DNA from 2 places in the Streptomyces sp. NPDC050485 genome. Region 2 is predicted to be linked to the other one. Evidence: riboswitches for the same ligand, from Rfam matches in the RefSeq annotation. Region 2 holds a riboswitch; the other holds the start of a gene.
What was found. Region 2 has a riboswitch for cyclic di-AMP ahead of ACIBK6_RS03765 (M23 family metallopeptidase). Riboswitches for the same ligand answer to the same signal wherever they lie in the genome.

Region 1: linked by a shared signal. The riboswitch ahead of ACIBK6_RS20425 (M23 family metallopeptidase) and the one ahead of ACIBK6_RS03765 (M23 family metallopeptidase) in region 2 are both predicted to bind cyclic di-AMP.

Annotation. Positions count from the first base shown of each region.
Region 1 covers NZ_JBITHR010000009.1:223,440-237,951, reverse strand. The annotation lists gene ACIBK6_RS20465 (cation acetate symporter) at 1-890, shown strand, start outside; gene ACIBK6_RS20460 (hypothetical protein) at 949-1,236, opposite strand; gene ACIBK6_RS20455 (citrate/2-methylcitrate synthase) at 1,274-2,506, opposite strand; gene ACIBK6_RS20450 (citrate synthase/methylcitrate synthase) at 2,631-3,788, shown strand; gene ACIBK6_RS20445 (CobW family GTP-binding protein) at 3,847-4,980, shown strand; gene ACIBK6_RS20440 (DNA topoisomerase (ATP-hydrolyzing) subunit A) at 4,999-7,461, opposite strand; gene ACIBK6_RS20435 (M16 family metallopeptidase) at 7,668-9,008, shown strand; gene ACIBK6_RS20430 (M16 family metallopeptidase) at 9,026-10,390, shown strand; cyclic di-AMP (ydaO/yuaA leader) riboswitch at 10,605-10,765, shown strand; gene ACIBK6_RS20425 (M23 family metallopeptidase) at 10,779-11,540, shown strand; gene ACIBK6_RS20420 (GntR family transcriptional regulator) at 11,746-12,423, shown strand; gene ACIBK6_RS20415 (HPr family phosphocarrier protein) at 12,645-12,926, opposite strand; gene ACIBK6_RS20410 (GNAT family N-acetyltransferase) at 13,079-14,512, shown strand, end outside.
Region 2 covers NZ_JBITHR010000002.1:13,432-27,943, forward strand. The annotation lists gene ACIBK6_RS03735 (asparagine synthase-related protein) at 1-1,593, opposite strand, end outside; gene ACIBK6_RS03740 (MFS transporter) at 2,326-3,744, shown strand; gene lhgO (L-2-hydroxyglutarate oxidase) at 3,857-5,059, shown strand; gene trmB (tRNA (guanosine(46)-N7)-methyltransferase TrmB) at 5,212-5,991, shown strand; gene ACIBK6_RS03755 (PrsW family intramembrane metalloprotease) at 6,057-7,502, shown strand; gene ACIBK6_RS03760 (aldo/keto reductase) at 7,506-8,450, opposite strand; gene ACIBK6_RS03765 (M23 family metallopeptidase) at 8,593-9,663, opposite strand; cyclic di-AMP (ydaO/yuaA leader) riboswitch at 9,675-9,813, opposite strand; gene ACIBK6_RS03770 (PP2C family protein-serine/threonine phosphatase) at 10,090-11,211, opposite strand; tRNA gene ACIBK6_RS03775 (tRNA-Met) at 11,834-11,907, opposite strand; gene arsM (arsenite methyltransferase) at 12,066-12,821, opposite strand; gene ACIBK6_RS03785 (ArsR/SmtB family transcription factor) at 12,928-13,308, shown strand; gene arsB (ACR3 family arsenite efflux transporter) at 13,305-14,408, shown strand; gene ACIBK6_RS03795 (arsenate reductase ArsC) at 14,503-14,512, shown strand, end outside.

The DNA of each region.
Region 1 (14,512 bases), on a different contig from region 2:
TCAAGTACGGCGGGGACTGGACGGCGCGGCTCGACTTCATCAGCCTGGGGCTTGCCCTGGTCCTCGGCACGGCCGGACTGCCGCACATCCTCTCGCGGTTCTACACCGTGCCGACAGCGCGGGCCGCGCGCCGCTCGGTCGTCTGGTCCATCGGTCTCATCGGCGGCTTCTACCTGATGACGATCGTGCTCGGCTTCGGCGCGGCCGCCGTGGTCGGCTCGGACGAGGTGAAGGCGTCGAATCCCGCCGGGAACACGGCCGTCGCGCTGCTCGCCTACAACCTGGGAGGCGGCGCGGGCTCCACAGGCGGAACGGTTCTCTTCGCGGTGGTCGCCGCCATCGCCTTCGCCACGATCCTCGCGGTCGTCGCGGGCATCACCCTCGCGTCCTCGGCGTCCGTGGCCCACGATCTGTACGCCTCGCTCAGGCGGCGGCACGCCAAGCAGCGCAGCGAGGTGGCGGTCGCGAGGGTCGCCGCGGTGGGGATCGGCGCGGTGGCCATCGCCCTGGGGCTGCTGGCGCGCGACCTCAACGTGGCGTTCCTGGTCGGCCTGGCCTTCGCGGTGGCCGCCTCCGCGAACCTTCCGGTGCTCCTCTACTCGCTGTTCTGGCGGAACTTCACGACACGGGGTGCGGTGTGGTCGGTGTACGGGGGGCTGGTCCCGGCGCTGTTCCTGGTGCTGGTCTCGCCCGTGGTCTCCGGCAGCCCCGAATCGCTGTTCCCCGGGGTGGACTTCCAGTTCTTCCCGCTGCAGAACCCGGGGTTGATCTCCATCCCGCTCGGTTTCCTCGCGGGCTGGCTCGGCACCGTGACCTCACACGAAGCTCCGGACCACGTGAAGCACGCGGAGGCGGAGGTCCGGGCGCTGACGGGGGCGGGAGCGGTGTAGCCACCTCTTTCCGGATCCAGCGCCCCGCTCACACCCGTCTCCTGGTCCAGCGCCTCGCTCAGTGCGTCGGGCAGGACGAGACTTCTCGGTGCGCGAGGACGTCGCTCGGGTCGGTGGAAACGACCCGGCCGATCCGCCCGGTGTGGGTGTGCCACCGGCGCACCCCGCGTGTGTCCGTGATCACCACGTACTCGGTGCCGGTTGCCCGCCGGATCAGCTCGGCCGCCACCTGCACAAGGCCGTCGGCGGAAGGGCGGGAGGCCACCAGGTCGCCGGAGATCCGAGGCTGGGCGGCGGTCGCCTCGGCGATGGCGTGCGCGCGCCGGATCGCCCAGAGACCGGCCAAGTCGCCCGGGAATCAACCCAGTTCAGGACCGGAGCCGTCAGACGGGCAGTGGGCGCGGTGGCCGCGGGCCGATGTAGTGGCCGCTCGGGCGCATCCGGAGCGGCCGTTCCGCGTACTCCTCCAGCGCGTGCGCGATCCAGCCGGCCGTGCGGGCCACCGCGAACACCGTCTCGCCGGCCTCGGCTGGCATGCCGAAGGCGACGGTCATCACCGCGAGCGCCAGATCGACATTGGCGTGCAGATCGGTGTGCCGGGCCGTCGTATCGACCACATCGCGCGCCGCGGCGAGCGCGTCGGAGGCCTGCGGGATCGCGTCGAGCAGCGCGAACAGGGCGCGGGCGCGCGGGTCTTCGCCCGCATACAGCCGGTGGCCGAGACCGGGCACGCGCCGGCCGGAGCGCAGATGGTCGGCGACGACCGGCGCCGCGCTGCCGCGTTCGAGCACCTCGGCCAGGGTGCGGTGGGCCAGGCCGCTCGCGGCGCCGTGCAGCGGCCCCTCAAGCGCGCCGAGGCCCGCCGAGACCACGGCGTACGGATGGGCCCGCGCGGAGGCCGCGACGCGGGCGGCGAGCGTGGAGGCGGCCAGATCGTGGTCGATGAGCAGCGCAAGTGCCGTGTCCAGCAGGTCGATCGACTGCTCGTCAGGCCGCTGCGGGGTGAGGCGCTGCCACAGCTGCCAGGCCGTCCGGCCTTCGCCCCGGTGCCGCTTGCCCGCCGTCGGCAGGGCGCCGACCAGGGTGGGGATCAGCATGCGGGCGCAGCCGAGCACCGCCGTGGGGTCCAGGTCGAAGCGCAGCGGGTCGGCCGCCGAGACCGCGACCGCCGCGACCCGCAGCCGGTCCATCGTGCTGCTGTGCACGGGCAGCGCGTCGACCGCGAGCCGGGCCGCGTCGAGGAACGGCTGGGGTGCGGTGAACCGCGGGCCGTGCGGCAGCTCCCCGGTCCACACCCACTCGGCGACCTCCTCGAAGCCGTACGCTGACGCCAGCTCCACCGCGTCGACCCCGCGGAAGTAGTAGTGGTCCTTGTCGATCAGTGTGAGGGCGGTGCGGAACGTCAGCTCGCCGCCCGCGGCGGCGGACACCGCCTCCCGCCGGCCGCTGCGCCGGGCCAGCGCCTCGACCTCCTTGGCGTCGAAGGTGGAGCCCCGCCCGCCGGGCGCCCGCTCACTGCTCAGCTGCCCGCGGCTGACGTACGCGTAGACCGTTTCGGGTTTCACGCCGAGCCGCTCCGCCGCCTCGCGCGTGGTGAGCCGTGCCTGATCAGTCATGGGGGTCACCGTATCCATATTGCGTACCGTATGCACCGTACACATATTGATTAAATCAACATTGACAGCATTGAGTCAATCATGGACAGTCAAGTCAACATGGAGGACTGAAGGAGGCAGCAACATGGCCAGCACCACCACCGCCCCGGCCGCGGTACCCCGCGGGCTCGCGGGCGTCGTCGTGACGGACACCGAACTCGGGGACGTCCGCGGCCGCGAGGGCTTCTACCACTACCGCCAGTACTCGGCCGTCGAGCTCGCGCAGAGCCGCGGTTTCGAGGACGTCTGGCATCTGATGTTCCACGGCGAGCTGCCCGACGCGGCGGCCCGCGCCGCCTTCACCGCCCGCACCGCCGCCCTGCGCCACCTGCCCCGGGGCGTACGCGAGGCACTGCCCGGCATCGCCCGCACCGGCGCCCTGTCGGGACCGCTCGCCGGACTCCGTACCGCCCTCTCCCTGCTCGGCGCGGCCAAGGGCTTCCGGCCGGTGTACGACCTGGACGCCGAGCGGCGCGCCGAGGACGCGCTGGCCGCCTGCGCCGCCGTGCCCACCCTGCTGACCGCGCTGCACCGGCTCGGCCAGGGACTGGAACCGGTCGAGCCCCGCGACGATCTGCCGTACGCCGCCAACTACCTCTACATGCTGAGCGGTTCGGAGCCCGAGCCCGAGCGCGTACGGGCCGTCGAGCAGTACCTCATCTCCACCATCGACCACGGCTTCAACGCCTCCACCTTCACCGCCCGCGTGGTCGCCTCCACCGGGGCCGATGTCGCGGCCAGCCTGGTCGCGGCGGTCGGCGCGCTCTCCGGGCCGCTGCACGGCGGCGCCCCCAGCCGCGCCCTGGACACCCTCGACGCCATCGGCACACCCGACCGCATCGACGGCTGGATCCGTGAACGCGTGCTGGCCGGCGACCGGATCATGGGCTTCGGGCACCCCGTCTACCGCACCGAGGACCCCCGCTCGCGCATGCTGCGCGGGATCGCGGAGGGCTTCGGCGGGCCCCTTGTGGAATTCGCCGTCGAGGTGGAGCGCCAGGTCGAGGAGATCCTGGCCGAGCTGAAGCCGGGCCGCGAGCTGCACACCAACGTGGAGTTCTACGCCGGGGTCGTCATGGAGCTGTGCGGGCTGCCCCGCGAGATGTTCACCCCGACGTTCTGCGCGGCCCGGGTGGTCGGCTGGAGCGCCAATATCCTGGAGCAGTCGGCGGACTCGAAGATCATTCGCCCGGCGGCCCGCTATGTGGGACCGCCCCCGCCGCAGCCCGTACCCGCCGTCTGAGAGCCTTGGTCCGCATCCCGTCCGCCGGACCGGACCCGGACTCCGAGAAAGGCCCCAGGTGAACAGCCCGAGCCAGCAGATCCCCGTCATCGTCCTCGCGGGCTTCCTCGGATCGGGCAAGACCACCTTGCTCAACCATCTGCTCCGAGCCGGCCGCGGTACCCGGATCGGGGCCATCGTCAACGACTTCGGCTCCATCGAGATCGACGCGATGACGGTGGCGGGCCAGCTCGGCGACTCGACCGTCTCGCTGGGCAACGGCTGCCTGTGCTGCGCCGTCGACGCCAGCGAACTCGACCTCTACCTGGAGCGGCTCACCAGGCCCGCCGCCCGCCTCGACGTCATCGTCATCGAGGCGAGCGGCCTGGCCGAACCCCAGGAACTCGTGAAGATGCTGCTCGCCAGTGAGAACCCGCGGATCGTGTACGGGGGCCTGGTCGAGGTGGTCGACGCGGCGGAGTACGACACCACGCGCGAGAAGCACCCCGAGATCGAACGGCATCTGACCGTCGCCGACCTGGTGGTGCTCAACAAGACGGACCGGGTGGGCGCGGCGGACCTGGCCCGGCTGCGCACCGCGCTCGGGGGAGCGGCCGCGGTGGTCGAGGCCGCGTACGGCCGGGTCGACCCGGAGCTCTTCTTCGAACGCAGGCCCGTCACCGAACGGGTGGGACAGCTCGCCTTCGACGACCTCCTGGACGACCTCCCCGAAGACGGGGGCTGCGCCGAGGACGGCCACGACCACGGCCGCTGCACGGGACACGGGCCCGCCGCCCATCCGCACGCCGGGTACGAGTCCGTCGCCTTCACCTCGGCCGTGCCCATGGACCCGCGCCGCCTCATGGCCTTCCTCGACACCCGGCCCGAAGGCCTCTACCGCATCAAGGGGTTTGTCGACTTCGGCGCCGCCGACGCCCGCAACAGATACACCGTGCATGCCGTCGGCCGGTTCCTGCGCTTCTACCCAGAGCCCTGGGCGCGCGAGCAGGAACGCCTCACCCAGCTCGTCCTCATCGGCTCGGGCATCGACGCGGACGCGCTGCACCAGCGGCTCGCCGCATGCGTGGCGGCCGACCCGGGGGAGACCCCGGACGAGCGCGCCATGTGGGGCGTGCTGCGCTACGTACCCGAGCAGCCGCAGGAGCCGGACCGCTCCGGGGAGTTCGATGAACTCCCCGGAACCGTCGGCTAGTTGAGGCTCGGCCGGTAGCTACGAGGCCGGGCCCGCGAGCACCGCGACCGGCGAGGCGAGCGGGGTGCCCGAGCCGTCACGGCGCGGATCGGGCTCGGGGAGCTGGGCCGGGGCGCCGTTGGCCTGGGCCGCGCGGGCCGGGGCCGGGCCCGCCCAGGCGAGCAGCAGCTTGTCCTCGCCCTTCAGGAAGCGCTGGCAGCGCACCCCGCCGGTGGCCCGGCCCTTGCGCGGGTACTGGTCGAACGGCGTCAGCTTCGCGGAGACCGCGGTGTCGCCGAGCAGGGTGCCTCCCGACCCGGCCACCGAGAACACCGCCGCGTCCCCGGCCGGATCGACCGCCGTGAACGAGATGACCTTGGCGCCCTCGGCCAGCTTGATGCCCGCCATACCGCCCGCGGGCCGCCCCTGGGGGCGCACCTGGCTCGCCTGGTAGCGCAGGAGCTGGGCGTCGTCGGTGATGAAGACCAGGTCCTCCTCGCCGGTGCGCAGCTCGGCCGCGCCCACGATCCGGTCACCGTCCTTGAGGGTGATGACCTCCAACTCGTCCTTGTTCGCCGGGTAGTCGGGCACCACGCGCTTGACGACGCCCTGCTCGGTGCCGATCGCCAGACCCGGCGACGACTCGTCCAGGGTGGTCAGGCAGACCACCGTCTCGTCCGGCTCCAGGGACGACAGGAACTCCGAGATCGGGGCCCCGCCCGACAGGTTCGGCGCGGCCGCCGTGTCCGGAAGCTGCGGCAGGTCGATCACCGCCAGGCGCAGCAGCCGCCCGCTGGACGTCACGGCGCCCACGTCGCCGCGCTGTGTCGCGGGCACGGCCGAGACGATCACGTCGTGCTTGGCGCGCTTGTCGTCCTCACCGGCGGTGAACTCCTCGGCGCCCGCCGTGCGCGCGAGCAGACCCGTCGAGGAGAGCAGCACCCGGCACGGGTCGTCCGCGACCTCCAGGGCCACGGCGGCCACCGGGGCGCCCGCCGATTCGAGCAGGACCGTGCGCCGGTCGGTGCTGAACTTCTTGGCCACCGCGGCCAGTTCGGCCGAGACCAGCTTGCGCAGCTCGCTGTCCGAGTCCAGGATCCCGGTCAGCTCGTCGATCTCGCCGTTCAGCCGGTCGCGCTCGCTCTCCAGCTCGATCCGGTCGAACTTGGTGAGCCGGCGCAGCGGGGTGTCCAGGATGTACTGCGTCTGGATCTCGCTCAGCGAGAAGCGCTCGATGAGCCGCTCCTTCGCCTGCGCCGAGTTGTCACTCGACCGGATGATCCGGATGACCTCGTCGATGTCGACCAGCGCGACGAGCAGGCCCTCCACCAGGTGCAGCCGGTCCCGGCGCTTGGTGCGGCGGAACTCGCTGCGGCGCCGTACGACGTCGAAGCGGTGGTCGAGGTAGACCTCTAGCAGCTCCTTGAGGCCCAGGGTGAGCGGCTGCCCGTCCACAAGCGCCACATTGTTGATGCCGAAGGACTCCTCCATCGGCGTCAGCTTGTAGAGCTGCTCCAGGACCGCCTCGGGCACGAAGCCGTTCTTGACCTCGATGACAAGCCGCAGCCCGTGCGAACGGTCGGTCAGGTCCTTCACATCGGCGATGCCCTGGAGCTTCTTCGAGCCGACCAGGTCCTTGATCTTGGAGATCACCTTCTCCGGGCCGACGGTGAAGGGCAGTTCGGTCACGACCAGGCCCTTGCGGCGGGCCGTCACGTTCTCCACGGCCACCGTGGCGCGGATCTTGAACGTGCCGCGACCCGACCCGTACGCGTCCTTGATCCCCCCCAGGCCCACGATCCGGCCGCCGGTCGGCAGGTCGGGACCCGGCACGAAGCGCATCAGCGCCTCAAGATCCGCCTCCGGGTGCCTGATCAGATGGCGGGCGGCGGCGATGACCTCGCCCAGGTTGTGCGGCGGCATATTGGTCGCCATACCGACCGCGATCCCGGACGAGCCGTTGACCAGCAGGTTCGGATAGGCGGCCGGGAGGGAGACCGGCTCCCGCTCCTGGCCGTCGTAGTTCGATGTGAAGTCGACCGTGTCCTCGTCGATCGATTCCGTCATCAGCGAGGTGGCGTCGGCCATCTTGCACTCGGTGTACCGCATGGCGGCCGGCGGGTCGTCGTTGCCCAGCGAGCCGAAGTTGCCGTGGCCGTCGACCAGCGGCAGGCGCATCGAGAACGGCTGCGCCATGCGGACAAGCGCGTCGTAGATCGACGCGTCGCCGTGAGGGTGCAGCTTGCCCATCACCTCGCCGACGACGCGGGCGCACTTCACATAGCCGCGGTCGGGACGCAGGCCCATCTCGTTCATCTGGTAGACGATGCGGCGCTGGACGGGCTTCATTCCGTCACGGGCGTCCGGCAGGGCCCGCGAGTAGATCACGGAGTACGCGTACTCAAGGAAGGAGCCCTGCATCTCGTCGACGACGTCGATGTCGAGGATCCGCTCCTCGAAGTCGTCGGGCGGCGGCGGGGTCTTCGTGCTGCGGCGGGCCATCGCGGCTGCTGCTCCTTCACGTACCGGATCGGAACTGATGCCGACCATTGTGGACCGTCCCACTGACAACGCCGACCGCGACCCGGGAACTTCGCCAGGTCCCCGCGCGCTTGCATACAGTGGCAGGACTTCTCAACCCAGGACTTCCCCCGCCAGTACTTCACCTCGCAGTACTGCACATCGCGAACGAAGGGACGTACATGCCCATGGGTCACACGGCCACAGCGCAGGCCGGCTCCGGCGGTCTGACAGCGACTGAGCACCGACTGGCCAACGGCCTGCGCGTGGTGCTCTCCGAGGACCACCTGACCCCGGTCGCCGCGGTGTGCCTCTGGTACGACGTCGGCTCGCGCCACGAGGTCAAGGGCCGCACCGGCCTCGCCCACCTCTTCGAGCACCTCATGTTCCAGGGCTCCCACCAGGTGCCCGGCAACGGCCACTTCGAGCTGGTGCAGGGGGCCGGCGGCTCGCTGAACGGCACCACCAGCTTCGAGCGCACCAACTACTTCGAGACCATGCCCGCCCACCAGGTGGAGCTCGCGCTCTGGCTGGAGGCCGACCGCATGGGCTCGCTCCTCGCCGCGCTCGACGAGGAGTCGATGGAGAACCAGCGCGACGTCGTCAAGAACGAGCGCCGCCAGCGTTACGACAACGTGCCCTACGGCACCGCCTTCGAGAAGCTGACCGCGCTCGCCTACCCCGAGGGCCACCCCTACCACCACACGCCGATCGGCTCGATGGCCGACCTGGACGCGGCGACCCTCGAAGACGCCCGGAACTTCTTCCGTACGTACTACGCGCCCAACAACGCCGTGCTCGCGGTGGTCGGCGACATCGACCCCGAGCAGACCCTGGCGTGGGTGGAGAAGTACTTCGGCTCCATCCCCATTCACGACGGCAAGCAGCCGCCGCGCGACGGCGTGCTGCCCGACACCATCGGCGGGCAGCTGCGCGAGGTCGTGGAGGAGGACGTCCCGGCCCGCGCCCTGATGGCCGCCTACCGGCTGCCGCACGATGGCACCCGCGAGGCCGACGCCGCCGACCTGGCGCTGACCGTCCTCGGCGGCGGCGAGTCCTCCCGGCTGCACAACCGCCTGGTCCGCCACGACCAGAGCGCCGTCGCCGCCGGCTTCGGCCTGCTGCGCCTCGCCGGCGCCCCCTCGCTCGGCTGGCTCGACGTCAAGACCTCCGGCGGTGTCGAGGTCCCCGACATCGAGGCCGCGGTGGACGACGAGCTCGCCCGGTTCGCCGCCGAGGGGCCGACCGAGGAGGAGATGGAGCGCGCCCAGGCCCAGTTGGAGCGCGAGTGGCTCGACCGGCTCGGCACGGTCGCCGGCCGCGCCGACGAACTGTGCCGGTACGCCGTGCTGTTCGGCGACCCGCAGCTCGCCCTGACCGCGGTCGACCGGGTCCTCGACATCACCGCCGAGGAAGTGAAGGCGGTCGCCGCCGCGAAACTGCGCCCCGACAACCGGGCCGTCCTGGTGTACGAGCCCGTCGCGGCGCCCGAGGCAAGCAACGAAGAGGAAGAAGAGGCCGGCCAGTGACGGACGCTGTCGTGACCATGGAGTTCCACCCGCAGCCGGCCGCCGGCACCGCCAAGCCGTGGGCCTTCCCGGCCCCCGAGCGCGGCACCCTCGCCAACGGCCTCACGGTGCTGCGCTGCCACCGCCCCGGCCAGCAGGTCGTCGCCGTGGAGATCTTCCTCGCGGCCCCGCTGGACGCCGAGCCCGAGGGCCTCGACGGCGTTGCCACGATCATGGCGCGGGCGCTGACCGAGGGCACCGACAAGCACTCGGCGGAGGAGTTCGCCGCCGAACTGGAGCGGTGCGGCGCCACCATCGACGCGCATGCCGACCACCCCGGCATCCGGGTCTCCCTCGAAGTGCCGGTCTCCCGCCTGCCCAAGGCGCTCTCGCTGCTCGCCGAGGCGCTGCGGGCCCCCGCGTTCGCCGACTCCGAGGTCGACCGGCTCGTGCGCAACCGCCTGGACGAGATCCCGCACGAGCAGGCCAACCCGTCCCGGCGGGCCGCCAAGCAGCTCTCCAAGGAGCTGTTCCCGGCCGCCGCGCGCATGTCGCGCCCCCGCCAGGGCACCGAGGAGACGGTCGCCGCGATCGACGCGGCGGCGGTGCGCTCCTTCTACGAGGCGTACGTGCGCCCCTCGACGGCCGTCACCGTCATCGTCGGCGATCTGTCGGGCACCGACCTCGACGCGGTCCTCGCGGACAGCCTGGGCGACTGGACCGGTGACACCGCCGAGCCGCGCCCCATCCCGCCGATCACCGCAGACGACACCGGCCGGGTCGTCATCGTGGACCGCCCCGGCGCGGTCCAGACCCAGCTGCTCATCGGCCGCATCGGCGCCGACCGCCACGACCGGGTCTGGGCGGCCCAGGTGCTCGGCACGTACTGCCTGGGCGGCACCCTCACCTCCCGGCTCGACCGCGTGCTGCGCGAGGAGAAGGGTTACACCTACGGCGTGCGTGCCTTCGGCCAGGTGCTGCGCTCGGGCCCCGACGGCGGTGCCGCGATGCTCGCCATCAGCGGCTCGGTCGACACCCCGCACACCGGCCCCGCGCTGGAGGACCTGTGGAAGGTGCTGCGCACGCTGGCCGCGGAGGGTCTCACGGACGCCGAGCGCGAGACCGCCGTGCAGAACCTGGTGGGCGTCGCCCCGCTCAAGTACGAGACCGCGGCGGCCGTCGCCGGGACGCTGGCCGACCAGGTCGAGCAGTTCCTCCCGGACGACTACCAGGCGCAGTTGTACGCGCTCCTGGCGGAGACCGGCACCGTGGAGGCGACGGCGGCCGTCGTCAACGCCTTCCCGGCCGACCGGCTGGTCACCGTCCTCGTCGGTGACGCGGCGCAGATCGAGGAGCCGGTCAGGGCGCTCGGAATCGGTGAAGTGACCGTCGTCGCGGGCTGATTGAGGCCCTGGACAACTGGACACATGGGGACCCCGGTGGCGGATGCGCCGCCGGGGTCCTCCCCTATTGGGGGCATATGTCCGGTTTATTGGGGAGGTTACCTGTCTGTCATGTGGCGTGCGCTACAAAAGCCGGTGTCTGTTTGGTGATTGAAAGATCAGCCGTCTAGCGTCGGTCCCGCTGTCCGTCACCACCCGTCGCACCCGCGGCACCGGACAGTGATCGCCGAGTCCCCGTACGGCGCGAGCCAGGGGAGCCGGGGACCCACTCAGTCCCTGGGGTGAATCGGACGCCTCCGCCCGCGGAGGAGCCCGTAGGAGACCTTCCTGCTCCGAACCCGTCAGCTAACCCGGTAGGCGAGATGGAAGGAAAGGACACCGCCACTTCATGGCGTTCACCCGTGCCACCGGGAAGCACCGCGCGCCCAGCCGCATGACGCGCCGCAGCGCGAACATCGCGGGCATCGCCACCCTCGCCACCGCCGGAGTCGTAGGCACCCTCGCCTCCCCGGCCACCGCCGCCCCGAGCGTCGCCGACACCGGCCTCACCCAGGCCATCGTCATCGGTGACAGCCTCGCCGACCAGCTCGGTGCCCAGGCCGAGGCCCAGAAGCAGGCGGCCGTGAAGGCCAAGGCGAAGGCGGAGGCCGAGGCGGCCGCGCAGCGCAAGGCGCAGGAGCGGGTCAAGGCGGACCGCGAGGCCAAGGAGCGCGCGGCGCGCGAGGCCGAGCGCAAGCGCCTCAACACCTTCGTCGCCCCCATATCGGACAGCTATGTGTCCACCGGCTACAAGACCGGCGGATCCCTGTGGTCCTCCGGCGCCCACACCGGCATCGACTTCCATGCGGAGAGCGGCACTTCGGTGCACGCGGTGGGTCTGGGCACCGTCGTGGAGGCCGGCTGGGGCGGTGCGTACGGGAACAACATCGTCATCAGGATGAACGACGGCACGTACACCCAGTACGGCCACCTCTCGGACATCCAGGTCTCCGTCGGCCAGTCCGTCGAGCCGGGCCGGCAGATCGCGCTGTCGGGCAACACCGGCAACACCACGGGCCCGCACCTCCACTTCGAGGCCCGCACCGCCCCGACCTACGGCTCGGACATCGACCCGGTCGCCTACCTCCGCTCGCACGGCGTCTCGGTCTGACCCGCCCCGCGCACACCGAAGACCCCCGGCACGCCGCCGGGGGTCTTCGCCGTTGGCCAAAAAATATCCATTGGTTCCGGCCCGTCACCGGGAATTAACAAAGCCTGGAATAGAGTCGCGGAACAGACATCGATAGACACACCGAGAGGCGCCGACTGGCGTCGTTCGACCGCGTTTCGCGGGGATAAAGGCGGAGGTTCGGCCCATGCGCATTCCGGCGCACTCGGTATGCACGGCGATCCGCGACGACATCGTCTCGGGTGCCCTGGAGCGCGGCAGCCGGCTCATCGAGGACGTACTCGCCCGCCGTTACGGGGTCTCCCGCGTCCCGGTCCGCGAAGCCCTGCGCACTCTGGAGTCCGAGGGCTTCGTGACCACCCGCAGACATGCCGGCGCCTGGGTGGCAGAGCCCACCGATCTGGAGGCCGCCGACCTCCTCGAACTGCGCGTGCTGCTTGAGCCGTTGGCCGCCGCACGGGCCGCGTCGCGCCGCTCCGAGGCGCATCTCAAAGTGCTGCGCGGCCTGGTGAGGCTGGGTCAGGAACGGGCCCGGCGCGGCCAGGGCGAGGATCTGCGCTCGCTGGGCGGCTGGTTCCACGAGACGCTGGCCCAGGCCTCCCTCAGCCCCGGACTGATCGCGCTGCTCACGCAGTTGAGGCACAAGGTGGCCTGGATGTACGCGGTCGAGCAGCCGGCCCGGCCGACCGAGTCCTGGGCCGAACTCGGCGCGATCACCGACGCGGTGGCCCGCGGCGATGCCGAACGCGCCCGCTCGCTCACCGCCCTGCACGCCGAGCGCTCTTTTTCCGCCCATCGGCTGCGGCGCCCCGCCGCGGTGAGCACTTCGCAACCTGCCGTACACACGGCGAGCGCCCGCACTTAACAGCCGGGCCGTATACAAAGAAAGCGCGGTGCGGGACTGTATTTCGGCTGCTCGAAATGAAATGCGGACCGCGAAATGCTGGCCCGGAAATGCGGACGCGGGAATTCCGTCATCGAAATGCGTGCGCAGGGTACATGTGCGGGGTACGTCGGCCGGGAAAACGAAAGAGCCGCCGGTCCCGAATGCGGGATCAGCGGCCCTTCGCTGTGCAGCCGACCGGATCAGACGGTCTCGGGGAGCTCCTCGAGACCCTCGGCGACCAGCTTGGCCAGCCGGTCGAGCGCGACGTCCGCGCCCTCGGCGTCGGAGGCCAGCACGATCTCCTCGCCGCCCTGCGCACCCAGGCCGAGCACCGCGAGCATGGAAGCGGCGTTGACCGGGTTGCCGTCGGTCTTGGCGATCGTCATGGGGACTCCGGCAGCCGTGGCGGCACGGACGAAGATGGACGCGGGGCGGGCGTGCAGGCCCTCGGCCCAGCCGACGTTGACGCGGCGCTCAGCCATGGTGTTGCCCTTCGAAATCTCTGACGGTTGTCTAGACCAGTCTCTCATGTGGTGCGCAGTGCTCCTACCGACCTTAGGCCCGCTTCCGCCGCCGTTCGGCCCTCCCCACCGTGCCCCGCCCCGGATGGCCCCGCGCCCCGTACGCTTTCGGTATGACGACGGCGTCCGACCCCGCGTACCCCGCTCACTGGGAGGCCGACGTGGTGCTCCGCGACGGCGGCACCGCGCGCATCAGGCCCATCACCACCGAGGACGCCGAGCGGCTCGTTTCCTTCTACGAGCAGGTGTCGGACGAGTCGAAGTACTACCGCTTCTTCGCGCCCTACCCCCGGCTCTCCGCCAAGGACGTCCACCGCTTCACCCACCACGACTACGTGGACCGGGTCGGACTCGCGGCCACCGTCGGCGGCGAGTTCATCGCGACCGTCCGCTTCGACCGCATCAACGCCCAGGGCCGGCCGGCCTCCGCCCCCGCCGACGAGGCCGAGGTCGCCTTCCTGGTCCAGGACGCCCACCAGGGCCGGGGCGTCGCCTCCACCCTGCTCGAACACATCGCGGCGGTCGCCCGCGAACGCGGGATCAGGCGGTTCGCGGCCGAAGTGCTGCCCGCCAACAGCAAGATGATCAAAGTGTTCACCGACGCCGGGTACCAGCAGAAGCGGTCCTTCGAGGACGGCTCTGTCCACCTCACCCTCGATCTGGAACCCACCGCCGAGTCCCTCGCCGTGCAGCGCGCCCGGGAACACCGCGCCGAGGCGAGATCGGTGCAGCGCCTGCTCGCGCCCGGCTCGGTCGCGGTCATCGGCACCGGCCGCGCCCCCGGCGGGGTCGGCCGCACGGTCCTGCGCAACCTCCTGGACGCCGGGTTCACCGGGCGCGCGTACGCGGTGAACCGGGCGCTCGGCGACGGGCCGGGGGAGCTCGACGGGGTGCCCGCCTTCTCCTCCGTCGGCGCGATCGGCGAACCCGTGGACCTGGCGATCATCGCGGTGCCCGCCGAGCGGGTACCAGAAGCCGTCGCCGACTGCGGCGAACACGGCGTGCAGGGCCTCGTCGTCCTGTCGGCCGACTACGCGGAGAGCGGCCCGCACGGCAGGGAGCGCCAGCGCGAACTGGTGCGCCAGGCCCGCTCGTACGGGATGCGGCTGATCGGCCCGAACGCGTTCGGGATCATCAACACCGCGGCGGATGTGCGGCTGAACGCATCGCTGGCGCCCGAGCCGCCGCCCGCGGGCCGGATCGGCCTGTTCACCCAGTCCGGCGCGATCGGCATCGCCCTCCTGTCGGGCCTGTACCGGCGCGGCGCGGGCCTGTCGACGTTCATCTCCTCCGGCAACCGCGCCGACGTCTCCGGCAACGACTTCCTCCAGTACTGGTACGAGGACCCCGACACCGATGTGGTCCTGCTCTACCTCGAATCGATCGGCAACCCGCGGAAGTTCACCCGGCTCGCCCGCCGTACGGCCGCCGCGAAGCCCGTCGTGGTGGTGAAGGGCGCCCGGCACAGCGGTTCGACGCCGCCCGGCCACGCGGTCCCGGTCACCCGGGTACCGGACGCGACGGTCTCCGCGCTGCTGCGTCAGGCG
Region 2 (14,512 bases):
GCCGGGGCGCTGCGAGGGGGCCGGGCGGGTCGCCGAGGCCATCAGGCGAACCGATACTTCGGCGAGTGCTTCCCCGGTGAGCCAGCGGGCCGCCGGACCCGGGCGGGTCCAGGACAGGGCGGCAAGCGAGATCGAGAGCGGGCTTCCTGGATCGTCGAACTGGGGCTCGCGCAGCGCGTCGGCGGCCGATTCGATGCCGGTGCGGTAGGGCGTACGGGCCAGGCGCCGGGCGGCGCGGTAGACGGTGAGCGGGACGAAGAGGGAGTTCGCCGAGGGGCCGCCCGCCTTCGCCAGGGCGGTGGCCGGGCGGAGCAGATGGCGGCGCTGACGATCCATCAGGAGGTCGGCCAGGCGCGCCGGATGGGCGTCCAGGACCTGGCGGGCGCCGCTGCCGGTGAAGTGGTCGGCGCTGCCCGCCAGGAGGCGGCGCCGGTGGCGGGCGGCGGCGATCAGCGAGGGACCGGGCTCGTCGGTGAGCGGACCCTCCAACTCGGCGTAGGGCAGCGACTCTTCGGACCCGGTGACGACGACGTGGTGCAGGCGCGGGTTGGCGGCCATCGCGCCGGCCCGTTCCAGTTCGGCCTGGCGGCCCGCGCCGGGCACGGCGAGGTCGTTGAAGGTGACGGCGAGCAGGCGCTCGCCCGCTCCGGTGCCGTGGCCGAGGACGGTGCCGGGTACGCCCGGGAGTCCGGCGGCGAGCAGGGCGAGGGTGGCGGAGGCGGGGCCGCCGGAGAGGTCGGACCCGATGCCGGGGGCCGGGCCCCCGCGGGCGGCGCGCCGCTCGGCGGGGCCCATGCCGGGGACCGGGCCGGGGTCGGGCGGCAGGGTCTCGGGGGCGTGCCGCGGCGCGGTGAGTCTGGCCCGTACCGCCGACACCAGGGCGTCGCGCACGCCGTCCACCGCGGCGGCGGTCTCCCGCTGGGGCGCGGCCACCGCGAGGGAGGCGACCGGCTCGTACCCGGTGATCTCGCGCGAGCCCTCGCGCAGGACGAGCGCGTGGCCGGGCGGGATGCGCCGGACCCCCGCGTAGGGGGTCGAGTCGCCGAGCGCCTCCGGCACGTCGGGGCAGGCGAGCAGGGCGGCGAGGTGGCCGATGTCGAGCTGGGCCTCGATGAGGTCGGCGAGCGGAAGTGCCGCCGTTCCGTAGGCGGTTCCGCCCGCCCAGGGGGTGTAGAAGACGGGCCGGGCGCCCGCGAGATCGCCGACGACCGTGACGCGGCGGGCCACTTGGGCGATGGCCGTGTAGCTGCCCGGCCAGGCGGAGAGGTGGCGCAGTGCGCCGCCGCGCGCGGCGAACAGGCCGACCCTGAGCTCCTCGTCGGTGGCGGCGCAGCAGCCGAGTACGGCGAGGCGGGTGTCGGCGCCGACACTGACCACCCGGATCTCGTCGGGGCGCCAGTCGCCCACCGCCCACAGCGGATCGGGGTCGCCCCACAGGAGCTGGGCGCCGACGGGGTGGACGGTGCGGCCCTCCTCGGGCTCGCCGACGGAGCCGGCCGTACTGGAGCCGGCCGTACCGAAGGAGGCCGTATCGAAGGAGGAGCCCGCGCGGAAACTTGCGGCGACGCTGCTCCACCCCACCAACCACCGCATCGCCGCCTCCACAGGCTGTGGACAACTCGTGGACAACATTCAGCACGGACCGAAGGGTCCGGGACCCCATGCTGCCACGACAACGGCGCCCGGGAGGGACCCCGGGTATCGCGCGCAACAAGTGAATTCGCCCCGGCCGATGGCCGATTGGCGTCGTTCCGGGGGCGTACGGGACAGCGCCCGCGCGATCACGGAGGCCCCCCTGAGCCTCCGGGCGACGGTCGATATTCAGCCATTCTCGGGCGGCTGAAGCTTCACCACCACCGGCTCGGGGGACACCGAAAACACAGTCCGGGAGACGCTGTCCGCCTCCCGGACCGGTCCGCCGCCCGCGGGGATTGAGGCGGCGGCTTCCCCCAGCCCACTGGATCCAGTACAGCGGGCCGACCCACGCACCACACATGGAAGCGCTCCCCCGGCGGACCGGCGAGAGCGCACGGCCGGGCGCACGGCCACACGGCGGGAGCGCGACGGCGGCCGGCCCGCCGCACCCCCGGCGCAACGGCGACCGCGACCACTTCGCGACGACAGGTGTCGGCAGTCGTCCGTACGGAAAGCAATCTCGCCATACGGAAGACCGCCTCTTAACGGTCGGGATGCGGCGAACTACGCTGTGTTTACTGCTGTTCTCCACGGGTGGCATATTCCCGGGGGCTCGGCCACATGCTTTTGCGGCCGACGAACCGGACACCACACCACCCGGGGAACGCCGTCTGTGTCGAGGGGTGGCTCATGTCCAGGGAGCAACGCGGGCCGAACGAGAAGCTCGGCACCGTTCTCGCCCTCGCGGGAATCAGCAACGCGGGCCTCGCGCGACGGGTCAACGACCTCGGCGCGCAGCGCGGTCTGACCCTTCGCTACGACAAGACCTCCGTGGCCCGGTGGGTCTCCAAGGGCATGGTGCCCCAGGGCGCCGCGCCCCATCTGATCGCGGCGGCGATCGGCGCCAAGCTGGGCCGGCCCGTCCCGCTGCACGAAATCGGCCTCGCGGACGCGGACCCGGCCCCCGAGGTCGGGCTCGCCTTCCCGCGCGACGTGTCGGAGGCGGTGCGCTCGGCGACCGACCTGTACCGGCTGGATCTGGCCGGGCGGCGGGCCGGCAGCGGCGGCATCTGGCAGTCCCTCGCCGGTTCCTTCGCGGTCAGCGCCTATGCGACACCCGCCTCCCGCTGGCTCATAACCCCCGCCGACTCCTCGGTGGCCCGCAGTGCCGAACCCGGCGATCTGCCACCGCTGAAAGTCGGCCACAGCGATGTCGCCAAGCTGCGCGAGGCGGCCGAGGACGCGCGCAGATGGGACTCCAAGTACGGCGGGGGCGACTGGCGTTCGTCCATGGTCCCCGAATGCTTACGCGTCGACGCAGCCCCGCTGCTGCTCGGCTCGTACAGCGACGAGGTGGGGCGCGGACTGTTCGGCGCGACCGCCGAACTGACCAGGCTCGCCGGGTGGATGGCCTTCGACACCGGCCAGCAGGAAGCCGCCCAGCGCTACTACATCCAGGCGCTGCGCCTGGCGCGCGCGGCGGCCGACGTCCCGCTCGGCGGCTACGTCCTGGCCTCGATGTCGCTCCAGGCCACCTACCGCGGCTTCGCCGACGAGGGCGTCGACCTCGCGCAGGCCGCCGTCGAACGCAACCGCGGGCTCGCCACCGCCCGCACCATGTCCTTCTTCCGCCTGGTGGAGGCGCGCGCCCACGCCAAGGCGGGCGACGGGCACCCGGCCGAGGCCGCGCTGAAGGCCGCCGAGTCCTGGCTGGAGCGCTCGCGGGAGGGCGACTGCGACCCGTCCTGGCTCGGCTTCTACTCCTACGACCGCTTCGCGGCGGACGCCGCGGAGTGCTACCGCGACCTGAAGGCGCCCCGGCAGGTGCGCCGCTTCACCGAGCAGGCGCTGTCGCGGCCCACCGAGGAGTTCGTCCGCTCGCACGGGCTGCGTCTGGTGGTGAGCGCGGTGGCCGAGCTGGAGTCGGGGAACCTGGACGCCGCGTGCGCGGCGGGCACCCGGGCGGTGGAGGTGGCGGGCCGCATCTCCTCGGCCCGCACCACGGAGTACGTACGCGATCTGCTGCACCGCCTGGAGCCGTACGGGGACGAGCCGCGGGTCGCCGAACTGCGGGAGCGGGCGCGGCCGCTTCTGGTGGCTCCGGCGTAGATCACTTCCACTGGGCGTTTACCGGGATTGTCAGTGGGTCAGTGCAGTATGTGGAGGAGGGGATCCGGGGCGGTCCTCCGGGAAAGACGCGGCCGGGGCGGGAGGTGTGTGGGTGACGACGTACGACTGCGATGTGCTGGTGGTCGGCGGCGGAATCGTCGGCCTGTCGACGGCCTACGCCCTGAGCCGGGCCGCGCCCGGGACACGGGTGGTCGTCCTGGAGAAGGAGAGCGGCCCCGCCCGGCACCAGACCGGGCGCAACAGCGGAGTCATCCACAGCGGCATCTATTACCGGCCGGGCTCGCTGAAGGCGCGCTTCGCGGTGCGGGGCGCGGCCGAGATGGTGGAGTTCTGCGCGCGGCACGGCATCGCGCACGAGGTGACCGGCAAGCTGATCGTGGCGACCGAGCGCGCCGAGCTGCCGCGGCTGCACGCCCTGGTCCAGCGCGGCCGTGAGCACGGCATCCCGGTGCGCGAGCTCGGCCCGGCGCAGATAGCGGAGTACGAGCCGGAGGTCCGCGGCCTCGCGGCGATCCACGTCGGCACGACGGGGGTGTGCGACTACCGGGCGGTGGCGGCCCGCCTCGCGGAGCTTTCCGGCGCCGAGGTGCGGTACGGCGCGGAGGTCGTACGCATCGCGCGGCGCCCCGCGCAGGGCGTCGCGGTGCGCACCGCCGACGGCACGGTGCTGCGCGCCCGGGCCCTGGTGAACTGCGCGGGCCTGCACTGCGACCGGGTGGCCCGGCTCGCGGGCGACGAGCCGGGCGTGCGGATCGTGCCGTTCCGCGGCGAGTACTACGAGCTGGCCCGGCCCGGTCTGGTCAAGGGCCTGGTCTACCCGGTGCCCGACCCCGCCTTCCCGTTCCTCGGCGTCCACCTCACCCGGGGCGTCGACGGCTCGGTCCACGTCGGCCCCAACGCCGTGCCGGCCGCGGCCCGCGAGGGCTACGACTGGCGGACGGTGCGCCCCGGCGAGCTGGCCGGCACCCTCGCCTGGCCCGGCACCTGGCACATAGCCCGCAGACACTGGCGGTACGGCGCGGGCGAACTGCACCGCTCGCTCTCCAAGCGCGCCTTCACCGAAGCGGTGCGCCGACTGCTCCCCGCCGTCGAGGAGACCGACCTGCGCACCGCCCCGGCGGGCGTGCGAGCCCAGGCGGTGCTGCGCGACGGCACGCTGGTGGACGACTTCCTGATCCGCGAGACCCCGCGCACGGTCCACGTCCTGAACGCCCCGTCCCCGGCGGCGACGGCATCGCTGCCGATCGGGAGGGAGGTCGCGGACCGGGTCCTCGCAACCCTGGGCGCGCATTAAAGGGGCGCAGGGAACTGCGCGACCAGCCACCCACAACCCGCACCCAACCGATCAGCCGCGGAAGCACCCCGCCCCACCGGGGCAGCCCGGGGTCCGGGGCCGGGCCCCGCCGACAGCAGGGTCGTAGAATTGACGGCACTGTGTCTGAGCCAATCCGCACCCCAGTAGACCCCGCCCGCCAAGTCCTGCCGCGCGACAAGGCGCCCCGCTTCCCCGGCGGCCCCGCCGCCGACCCGGCGGGCTCGCACCACGAACGCCGCATCCGCAGCTTCCAGCCCCGCCGCAGCCGGGTGACCACCGGCCAGGGCGAGTACCTGGAGCGGCTGTGGCCGGTCTGGGGCTTCGACATCGACGGGCTGCGGAAGATCGATCCGGCCGAGATGTTCGACGGCCTTCCCGTCGTCCTGGAGATCGGCTTCGGCATGGGCGAGGCCACCGCGCAGATGGGCGCGGAGGACCCGTCGACCGGCATCCTCGCGGTGGACGTGCACACCCCCGGCCAGGGCAACCTCCTCGGCCTCGCCGAGCGGGCCGGTCTGAGCAACATCCGGGTGGCCAACGGCGACGCGATCATCCTGCTGCGCGAAATGCTGGAGCCGGACGCCCTGGACGGGCTCCGTGTGTACTTCCCGGACCCCTGGCCCAAGAAGCGCCACCACAAGCGCCGCCTGATCCAGCCCGAGTTCCTCTCGCTCGCCGCGACGCGGATGAAGCCCGGCGCCGTACTGCACTGCGCGACGGACTGGGAGGAGTACGCCGAGCAGATGCTCGAAGTGCTGACCGCGCACCCCGACTTCGAGAACACGGTGGCGGGCGGCGGCTACGCGCCCCGGCCCGCGTTCCGGCCGCTGACCCGGTTCGAGGGGCAGGGCCTCGACAAGGGCCACGTCGTGCACGACCTCCTCTTCCGCCGGGTCGGGCACAGCGGGTAGTGCGGGTAGTGCGGGTAGTGCGGACACCGTCGCGCATTGTCAGTGACCCTCGTTAGGGTCGTCTGGTGTCCTTCGAGCCGCTTCCGCATCGCCCGCACCCCGGGCAGCCGCCCCAGCAGGCCGGCCCGGCCTGTCCTGGCCGGCCGGTTCCGGCGTGCGCGGACGAGCCGCGGTTCGAGGCCGTGCCGCCCGACCGGGCGAAGTGGCGCTACCGGCCGCGCCGCGACTTCTGGCGCTCCAAAGCGGTCCGCGCGGGCGCGCTGATCACCCTGCTCGCGCTGTGCGGTCTGGTCATCCTCGCGCTCGTACGGGCACAGACCGGCACCGAGGGTTTCCTGGTCGGGCTCGGGCTCGCGGTGCTGCCGGTGCCGCTGCTCGGGGCCGCGTTCCGCTGGCTGGACCGGGTGGACCCGGGCCCCTGGCGCAACCTGCTCTTCGCCCTGGCGTGGGGCGCCTGCGCCGCCGCGCTGGTGGCGATCATCGCCAACTCGTTCGCGACGCGCTGGATAGCCACGGCCACCGCCGACCCTTCCTCGGCCGATCACCTGGGCGCCGGCGTGATAGCCCCGGTTGTCGAGGAGAGCGCGAAGGCGGTGGCCGTACTGCTGCTGTTCCTGTTCCGCCGACGCGACTTCACGGGCATTGTCGACGGCGTGGTCTTCGCCGGTTTCACCGCGACGGGCTTCGCCTTCACCGAGAACATCCTCTACCTGGGCAACGCCTTCGGCGAGGACCAGGCAAGTCACAGCGCTGGCCTTGCCTCGACCACGGCTGCGACCTTCTTCGTCCGGGTCGTCATGTCGCCGTTCGCGCATCCCCTGTTCACCGTGCTGACCGGCATCGGCTTCGGCGCGGCCGCGCTCTCGCCGCCGGCAAAGCGGCTGCGCCGCATCGCGTTCCCGCTGTTCGGTCTGGTGCTCGCGATGGGCATGCACGCCCTGTGGAACAGCTCGACGCTGTTCGGGGTGTACGGCTTCTACATCGTGTACGGGGCCTTCATGGTGCCGGTGTTCGGGCTGCTCACCTGGCTCGCGATCTGGAGCCGGCAGCGGGAGTTGCGTACGGTCGCCGCCGAGCTGCCCGCGTACGCGGCGGCCGGCTGGCTCGGGCCAGTGGAGCCGCTCGCCCTGTCCTCGATGCGGGCCCGCGCCACCGCGCGGGACTTCGCCCACCACAGCTTCGGCGGGAAGCCCGCGGCGCGGGCGGTCGCCGAGTACGAGGCGTTCGCGACCTCGCTCGCCTTCCTGCGGCACCGGGCCTACCGGAGCGCGGGCGCGACCGGCCCGGACCCCGACTTCGCGGCCCGCGAGCAGGAGCTCCTCCACCATCTGTGGGAGCGCAAGCCGGTCGCAGCCCCGGCGCTGCTGTACGCGGCGCAGGCGACGGGCCGGATCTGGCTGCCCCCGCAGTTCGCCCCGCCGCACCCCTATACCCAGCACGCGCAGTACGCGCCGTACGGTCAGCCGGGCCCGCTGCCGGGCCCGGCGCAGTACAACCCCTACCTACGCTGAGGCCTATGCCGAGGCGGCCGTCAGCTCGGAGACCTCGGCGTCGGTGAGTTCCAGGTCGGCGACGGCGAGCAGCGCCGGCAGCTGCTCGACCGTACGGGCCGAGGCGATGGGGGCGGCGACGGTGGGCCGGGCGGCCAGCCAGGCCAGCGCGACCGTGGCGATCTCGGCGCCGCGCTCCTGGGCGATCCGGTCGAGCGCGCCGAGCACCTTGCGGCCCCGCTCGGTCTCCAGGTGCTTGCCCGCGCCCTCGGCGCGTCGGCTGTCCACGGTCTGGCCCGGCCGGTACTTGCCGGTGAGGAAGCCGGAGGCGAGCGAGTAATAGGGGACGGCGGCCAGGCCCGCGCGGGACGCGGTCTCCTGGAGGGCGCCCTCGTAGGTGTCGCGGGAGACCAGGTTGTAGTGCGGCTGGAGCGCCACGTACTTGGCGAGGCCCTCGCGGTCGGAGAAGTCCAGGGACTCCTGGAGCCGCTCCGGGGTGATGTTGGAGGCGGCGATCGCGCGGACCTTGCCGTCCTGGACCAGCTGGTCGAGGGCGGTGATGATCTCCTCGACGGGCACGGTGGGGTCGTCGTAGTGCGTGTAGTACAGGTCGATGTAGTCGGTGCCGAGGCGGCGCAGCGACTCCTCGGCGGCGGTCTTGATGGTGTTCGCGGCCAGCCCCTTGTGCTGGAGGTGGGCGCCGACCTTGGTGGCGACGACGACATCGGCCCGGTTGCCGCGGGCGGCCAGCCACTTCCCGATGATCGTCTCGGATTCGCCGCCGGAGTTGCCGGGGGCCCACTGGGAGTAGGCGTCGGCGGTGTCGATGAAGTTGCCGCCGCCCGAGGTGTAGGCGTCGAGGACGGCGAACGACTGGTCCTGGTCGGCCGTCCAGCCGAAGACGTTGCCGCCGAGGGAGAGCGGGAAGACGGACAGATCGGAGCCGCCGAGCGCACGGAGAGAGGTCATGTGGTGATCAACTCCCGTGCGCCGGGCGCTATTCCGCATCCGTTCGGATCAGGGGTCGAGCCGCATGGACGATTGATTCCGGACACGTTCGGATCGATCAGCGGTCGAGCCCCATGGACGACTCCGGACCCGTTCGGATCGATCAGGGGTTGAGCCCCTTGGACTGGAGCCAGGTCATGGGGTCGATGCCGGTGCCGTCCGGGGTGTGGACCTCCAGGTGGAGGTGCGGCCCGGTGACGTTGCCGGTCGCGCCGATCCGCCCGATGACGTCCCCCGTCGCCACCTTCTGCCCCGCGCTGACCGCGATGGACGACTGGTGGCAGAACCAGAGCTCGCTGCCGTCGTCGAGGGTGAGCACCGTGCGGTAGCCGTACGCACCGGCCCACCCCGCCGACTTGACCGTCGCGGAGTGGATCGCCTTGAGCGGCGTGCCCGTGGGGGCCGCGAAGTCCAGGCCGGTGTGGTGGCCCGAGGACCACATCGAGCCGGCTTCGCCGAACGTGGAGGTGATCGTGTACGAGCCGACCGGCAGCGAGTAGCTCGCGGCCAGCTTGGCCAGCCGCTCCTCCTCCGCCTTCTTCGCCGCGGCCTCCTCGGCCGCCTTCTTCTCGGCCGCGGCCTTGGCCGTCGCCGCGTCCTGCTTGGCTTTGGCCTCGGCCGCGGCCTTTTCGGCGGCGGCCTTCTGCGCGGCCGCCTTCGCCTCGGCGACGGCGCTCGCCTTCTGCTGCTCGGCCTGCTGGAGGATGCGGGCGCGCAGCGCCTCACCGGCGTCGGTGGCGCCCTGCTCGGCCTCGGCGGTGGAGAGGCCGGTCATGGTCAGCGGGGAGGCTGCGATCTTCTGGTCGGCCTGTGCGGCCTCGCTCTTCGGGGTGTCCGGGGCGTTGTGCGAGACCAGCTCGCCGACGCCGGGCAGCGACCCGAGGTCCGGCAGGTTCTGGGTGAGGGAGTCGGGCAGCGAGATGGAGACCGGCGGCTTGGGCTGCGCGGTGGCCATGCCGCCCGCGCCGACCGCGGCGATGACGCCGACGCCCAGCACGGTGGAGCTGCGGGCGAGTCCGCCGCGCTGTTTGGCCACCCGGTGCCGGCCGCGTACCGGACGTACGGACTCCGCGGTCGGGTCCCACTCCTCCCAGCTCTCGCTGTCGCCGGGCACGTCGCCGTACCGGGAATCGAGAGGTATGGGGGTGTCGAGGGCAGGCTCGTTGGACGCCACGAGGGCGCGCTCCTTTCCTTCCTTCTCGCCTACCGGGTTAGCTGACGGGTTCGGAGCAGGAAGGTCTCCTACAGGCACCCGTAAAGGCGCCTGATTCACCCCAAGTTGGTGGTTCCCCGGTTCCCTTTCGGGATTCGGCGCGTGCGCGCGGTGCCGCCGTTGCGGCGGCTGGGCCGACCGCGCTGCGTTATCGAACGTTAATAGACACCCGGTCCGGATTCCAAGCCGTTCCCACTGATCGTTAACGGTCTTGGCCTGGACTTAGCGGCCACAGCCGGGTCAAACCGGACGAGTTGACGGCGATTCAGCGCGACTCGCGTTCACAGCGTTTCCTGACGGTGTGTCAAATGTTATGCGGAGGGACACCTTTCGGGCACCCACGGTGACAGGATCCGGGACGGCCTCCGTGGCAGGCTCCGGCCGGGCTCATTTCACGATCCTGACGGTGCGGCGGCGGTCGGGCTGCCCCTCGGTGGGCCGGGCCACCGCGAGCAGCGCCATGTCGTCGTTCGCGCCGCCGCCGGTGTAGCGCCGTACGTCGTCCACGAGCGCGTCCAGGACCGCCTCCGGGCCGGGGAAGACCGCGCCGCGCAGCCGGGCCCGCGGGTCGTAGAAGACGCCCCGCCCGTCGCGCGCCTCGGACAGCCCGTCGGTGTAGAACAGCAGCGTCGCCCCGGCCGGGAACGGCCGCGCATCGGACCGGTCCGGCCACACGCCCAGGTCCGCCATGCCGAGCGGCAGCGCGGGCTCGGCCGGGACGAGCATGTCCACGGACCCGTCCGGGTACAGCAGCAGCGGCTCGGGATGCCCCCGGTTGACCAGGCGTACGGTGCCGTCGCCGCGGGGGATCTCGGCGAGCACCGCGGTGGTGAACCCCTCGACCGCGTCGAGCCGGTCGCGCCGGGTGCCCTCGCGGGCCAGCGCCCGCTCCAGGCGCTGGGCCACCGCCTCCAGCGAGGACTCCTGCTCGGCGGCCTCCCGGAACGCCCCGATCACCACGGCGACGGCCTCCACCGCCTGGAGCCCCTTTCCGCGTACGTCACCGACGATGAGCCGCACCCCGTGCGGGGTCTCCTGCACGGCGAACAGGTCCCCGCCGATGAACGCGTCCGCCTGCGCCGCCTCGTACCGCGCGGCGACGTGGAGGCCGCCGATGCGGGCCGCAGGCGTGGGCAGCACGGCGCGCTGCGCGGTCTCCGCGATGACGCGGGCCGACGCGAGCTGTTCGCCGCTGCGGCGCAGGATGCGGTTGATGACGAGGGCCAGGCCGCCCACCAACAGCACGGTGAACAGCTCGCTGGCGCCTTCGCCGAGGCTGGGGATGCCCTGTAGGAACCAGAGCCCCACCACGGCGAGCACCGAAAGGGCCGCGACGACGGCGGTGGCGCGGGCCGAGTAGAACGGGGCGGCGACCACCGGGGCGCCCGCGAACAGGGCGACGGCGGTCAGGTCGGGCGGGGTCGAGGCGTCGAAAACGAAGCCGACGACGATGAGCAGTACGGGGAGCGCCCGTACCAGGCGCCTCTCGCCCTCTGCTCGCTGCCGCACCCGTCCAGCCTGCCCCGCCCGACCGCCGACGGCGACTCCGGAGCGGCCGAGCGGGTGCGGGTCCCGGTGCCGGGCGGGGCGGGGCGGGGGACGGCGGGATCCCGCGGGCAGAGTCGGCGCCAGGGAACGGCGGGATCCGCAGGGCAGGGTCGGCGCCGGGGGACGCGTCAAGATCAGCGGCAGCCGGACCGAACCCGCCGTCAATGGCGGCGGCAGCGATGCGGCCCCGGCCGACCCCGGCCGCAACTCCCCCTGGTGTGACGGTGGTTGGCCGCCTGGTCGGCCGCACCGCACGGCAGCGCGCCCCAGTCGCCGGCACTCAGCCGGCACCCGTGCCCGGGATCGACGTACACGGGAGCCCGCGCACCACCCCCCGTGACGAGCCCGGCCTCCCCCACCCGATCGCACCCGCTCAGCCCGACCACACAGAGGAGGAGCGCGAGCAGCACGGTGTCCCGCGCCCGCACCCATCTCCGCAGAACCACCGCACACTCACTCATGGCGCACGCGAGGCTACTCCACGTGCTCCACTCATGCGCGCCGGGCAACGGGCGGGTTCGCGGGCCGCATCCGGGAACGCGAAGAGGACCGGCACTTGAAAGTGCCGGTCCTCTTCGTTCAGTAGCGGGGACAGGATTTGAACCTGCGACCTCTGGGTTATGAGCCCAGCGAGCTACCGAGCTGCTCCACCCCGCGTCGGTAAACACAACTGTACGCCATCCGGAGGGGTGCTCCGAACCATTTACGACCCACGGCGTCCGAGGTGCCCGCCGCCCACCGCTCCACTACGACCAGGACTTCGAGACGATCGCCCGGACAACGGCCCAGCCCGTTCGCCGGATCGACCTCAAGTCTTAGGGTGTGTCGGGTTTGGTTGCCCGGACGATGGCGGAGTGCATGCCGTCGGCCACCGCGTGCGTGGGTGTGATCCCGATGTCCGTGAACCCGGCGTCTTCGAGGCCTTGCCGGTACTCGGCGAAGGAGAGCGCACCGGCGATACAACCGACGTAGTCGCCGCGCTCGGCCCGCTGCTCGGGGGTCAGGGTGTCGTCGGCGACGACGTCCGAGACGCCGATCCGGCCGCCGGGGACCAGGACGCGGAAGGCCTCGGCGAAGACGGCGGACTTGTCGGTGGACAAGTTGATCACGCAGTTCGAGATGACGACGTCGATGGTGTTGGCGGGGAGCGGGACGGCTTCGATCGTGCCCTTGAGGAACTCGACGTTGGTGGCGCCGGCCTTCTTCTGGTTGGCGAGCGCCAGGGCGAGCATCTCCTCGGTCATGTCGAGGCCGTACACCTTGCCCGTGGGGCCGACCCGGCGCGCGGAGAGCAGGACGTCGATGCCGCCGCCCGAGCCGAGGTCCAGGACCCGCTCGCCAACGCGCAGGTCGGCGACGGCGGTGGGGTTGCCGCAGCCTAGGGAGGCGGCGACGGCCTCGGCGGGCAGCGCCTCGCGCTCGGCGGCGGCGTAGCGGGTGGGGCCGAAGTTCTCGTCGACCTCGATCGCGGCCGGTCCGCAACAGGCGGTGCCGCCTTCGGTGACCTGGACGGCGGCGGACGCGTACCGGCGCCGGACGGTCTCGCGCAGGTCGGTGGACTGCTCGCTCATGGCCTTCACTCCTCGATGCCAGGGCCTGGCGGGACCCCGATCGGGCTGCATTGACGTTCCTCGATGCAACCTTGCGCCCTGGATCGAAAAACGTCAACATAGAAGCATGTCGAAACAAGAGCTTGTGGTGCTCGGCCAGGACGACGCCGACGAATGCTGCCCGACCCTGCTGACCGCCCCACTGGACGAGGGGCAGGCGGTAGAGCTCGCGAAGGTCTTCAAGGCGCTCGGCGACCCCGTGCGGCTGCGGCTGCTGTCGATGATCGCCTCGCGCGACGGCGGGGAGATCTGCGTCTGCGACCTCACCCCGGCCTTCAACCTGTCCCAGCCGACGATCTCCCACCACCTCAAGCTGCTCCGGCAGGCCGGGCTCATCGACTGCGAACGGCGCGGAACCTGGGTCTACTACTGGCTGCTGCCCGAGACGACCGACAAGCTCGCCGGCATCCTGACCCGCCCCACCGCGCCCGCCGGGACCGCCCCATGAGCAAGAACGCCCCGGTGGCGGGGCGCCTGTCGTTCCTCGACCGCTTCCTGGCGGTGTGGATTCTCGCCGCGATGGCGGCCGGGCTGGGGCTCGGACGCCTGGTTCCGGGGCTCGGGGACGCGCTCGCCAAGGTCACCGTCACCGGGGTCTCGCTGCCGATCGCGCTCGGACTGCTGGTGATGATGTATCCGGTCCTGGCCAAGGTCCGCTACGACCGCCTCGACACCGTAACGGCCGACCGGCGCCTGCTGATCCCCTCCCTGGTCCTGAACTGGGTCGTCGGCCCCGCCCTCATGTTCGCGCTCGCCTGGATCTTCCTGCCGGACCTGCCCGACTACCGCACCGGCCTGATCATCGTCGGCCTCGCCCGCTGCATCGCCATGGTCATCATCTGGAACGACCTGGCCTGCGGCGACCGCGAGGCAGCCGCCGTCCTGGTCGCCCTCAACTCCGTATTCCAGGTACTGGCGTTCAGCCTGCTCGGCTGGTTCTACCTCTCCGTCCTGCCCGGTTGGCTCGGCCTGGAGCAGACCGCCCTGGACGTATCCGTATGGGAGATCGCCCGCAGCGTCCTCATCTTCCTCGGCATCCCCCTGCTGGCCGGATTCCTCACCCGCCGGCTCGGCGAGAAGGCCAGGGGCCGCACCTGGTACGAGACCCGACTCATCCCACGCATCGGCCCGTTCGCCCTGTACGGGCTGCTGTTCACCATCGTGGTGCTCTTCGCCCTGCAAGGGGACGCGATCACCTCCCAGCCCCTGGACGTCGTACGGATCGCGCTGCCGCTCCTGGTGTACTTCGCGGTCATGTGGGCGGGCTCGCTGGCCCTGGGCCGCGCGGTCGGACTCGGCTACCCGCGCGCCGCCACCCTCGCGTTCACCGCCGCGGGCAACAACTTCGAACTCGCCATCGCGGTCGCCATCGCCACCTTCGGCGCCACCAGCGGGCAGGCCCTGGCCGGAGTGGTCGGCCCCCTCATCGAGGTGCCCGTCCTCATCGGCCTGGTGTACGTCGCCCTCGCCGCCCGGCGCTACTTCCCCAACTCCCCTGCTCCGGCCCCTCCATTGGCCGCCACCACCGAAGGTCCCGCCCATGTCTGAATCGCCTGCACTGCCTACATCGCCCGCATCACCCGCATCACCTGAAGCGCCCAGCGCGCCGGACGCATCCGACACGTCTGATGCCAAGCCGTCCGTGCTGTTCG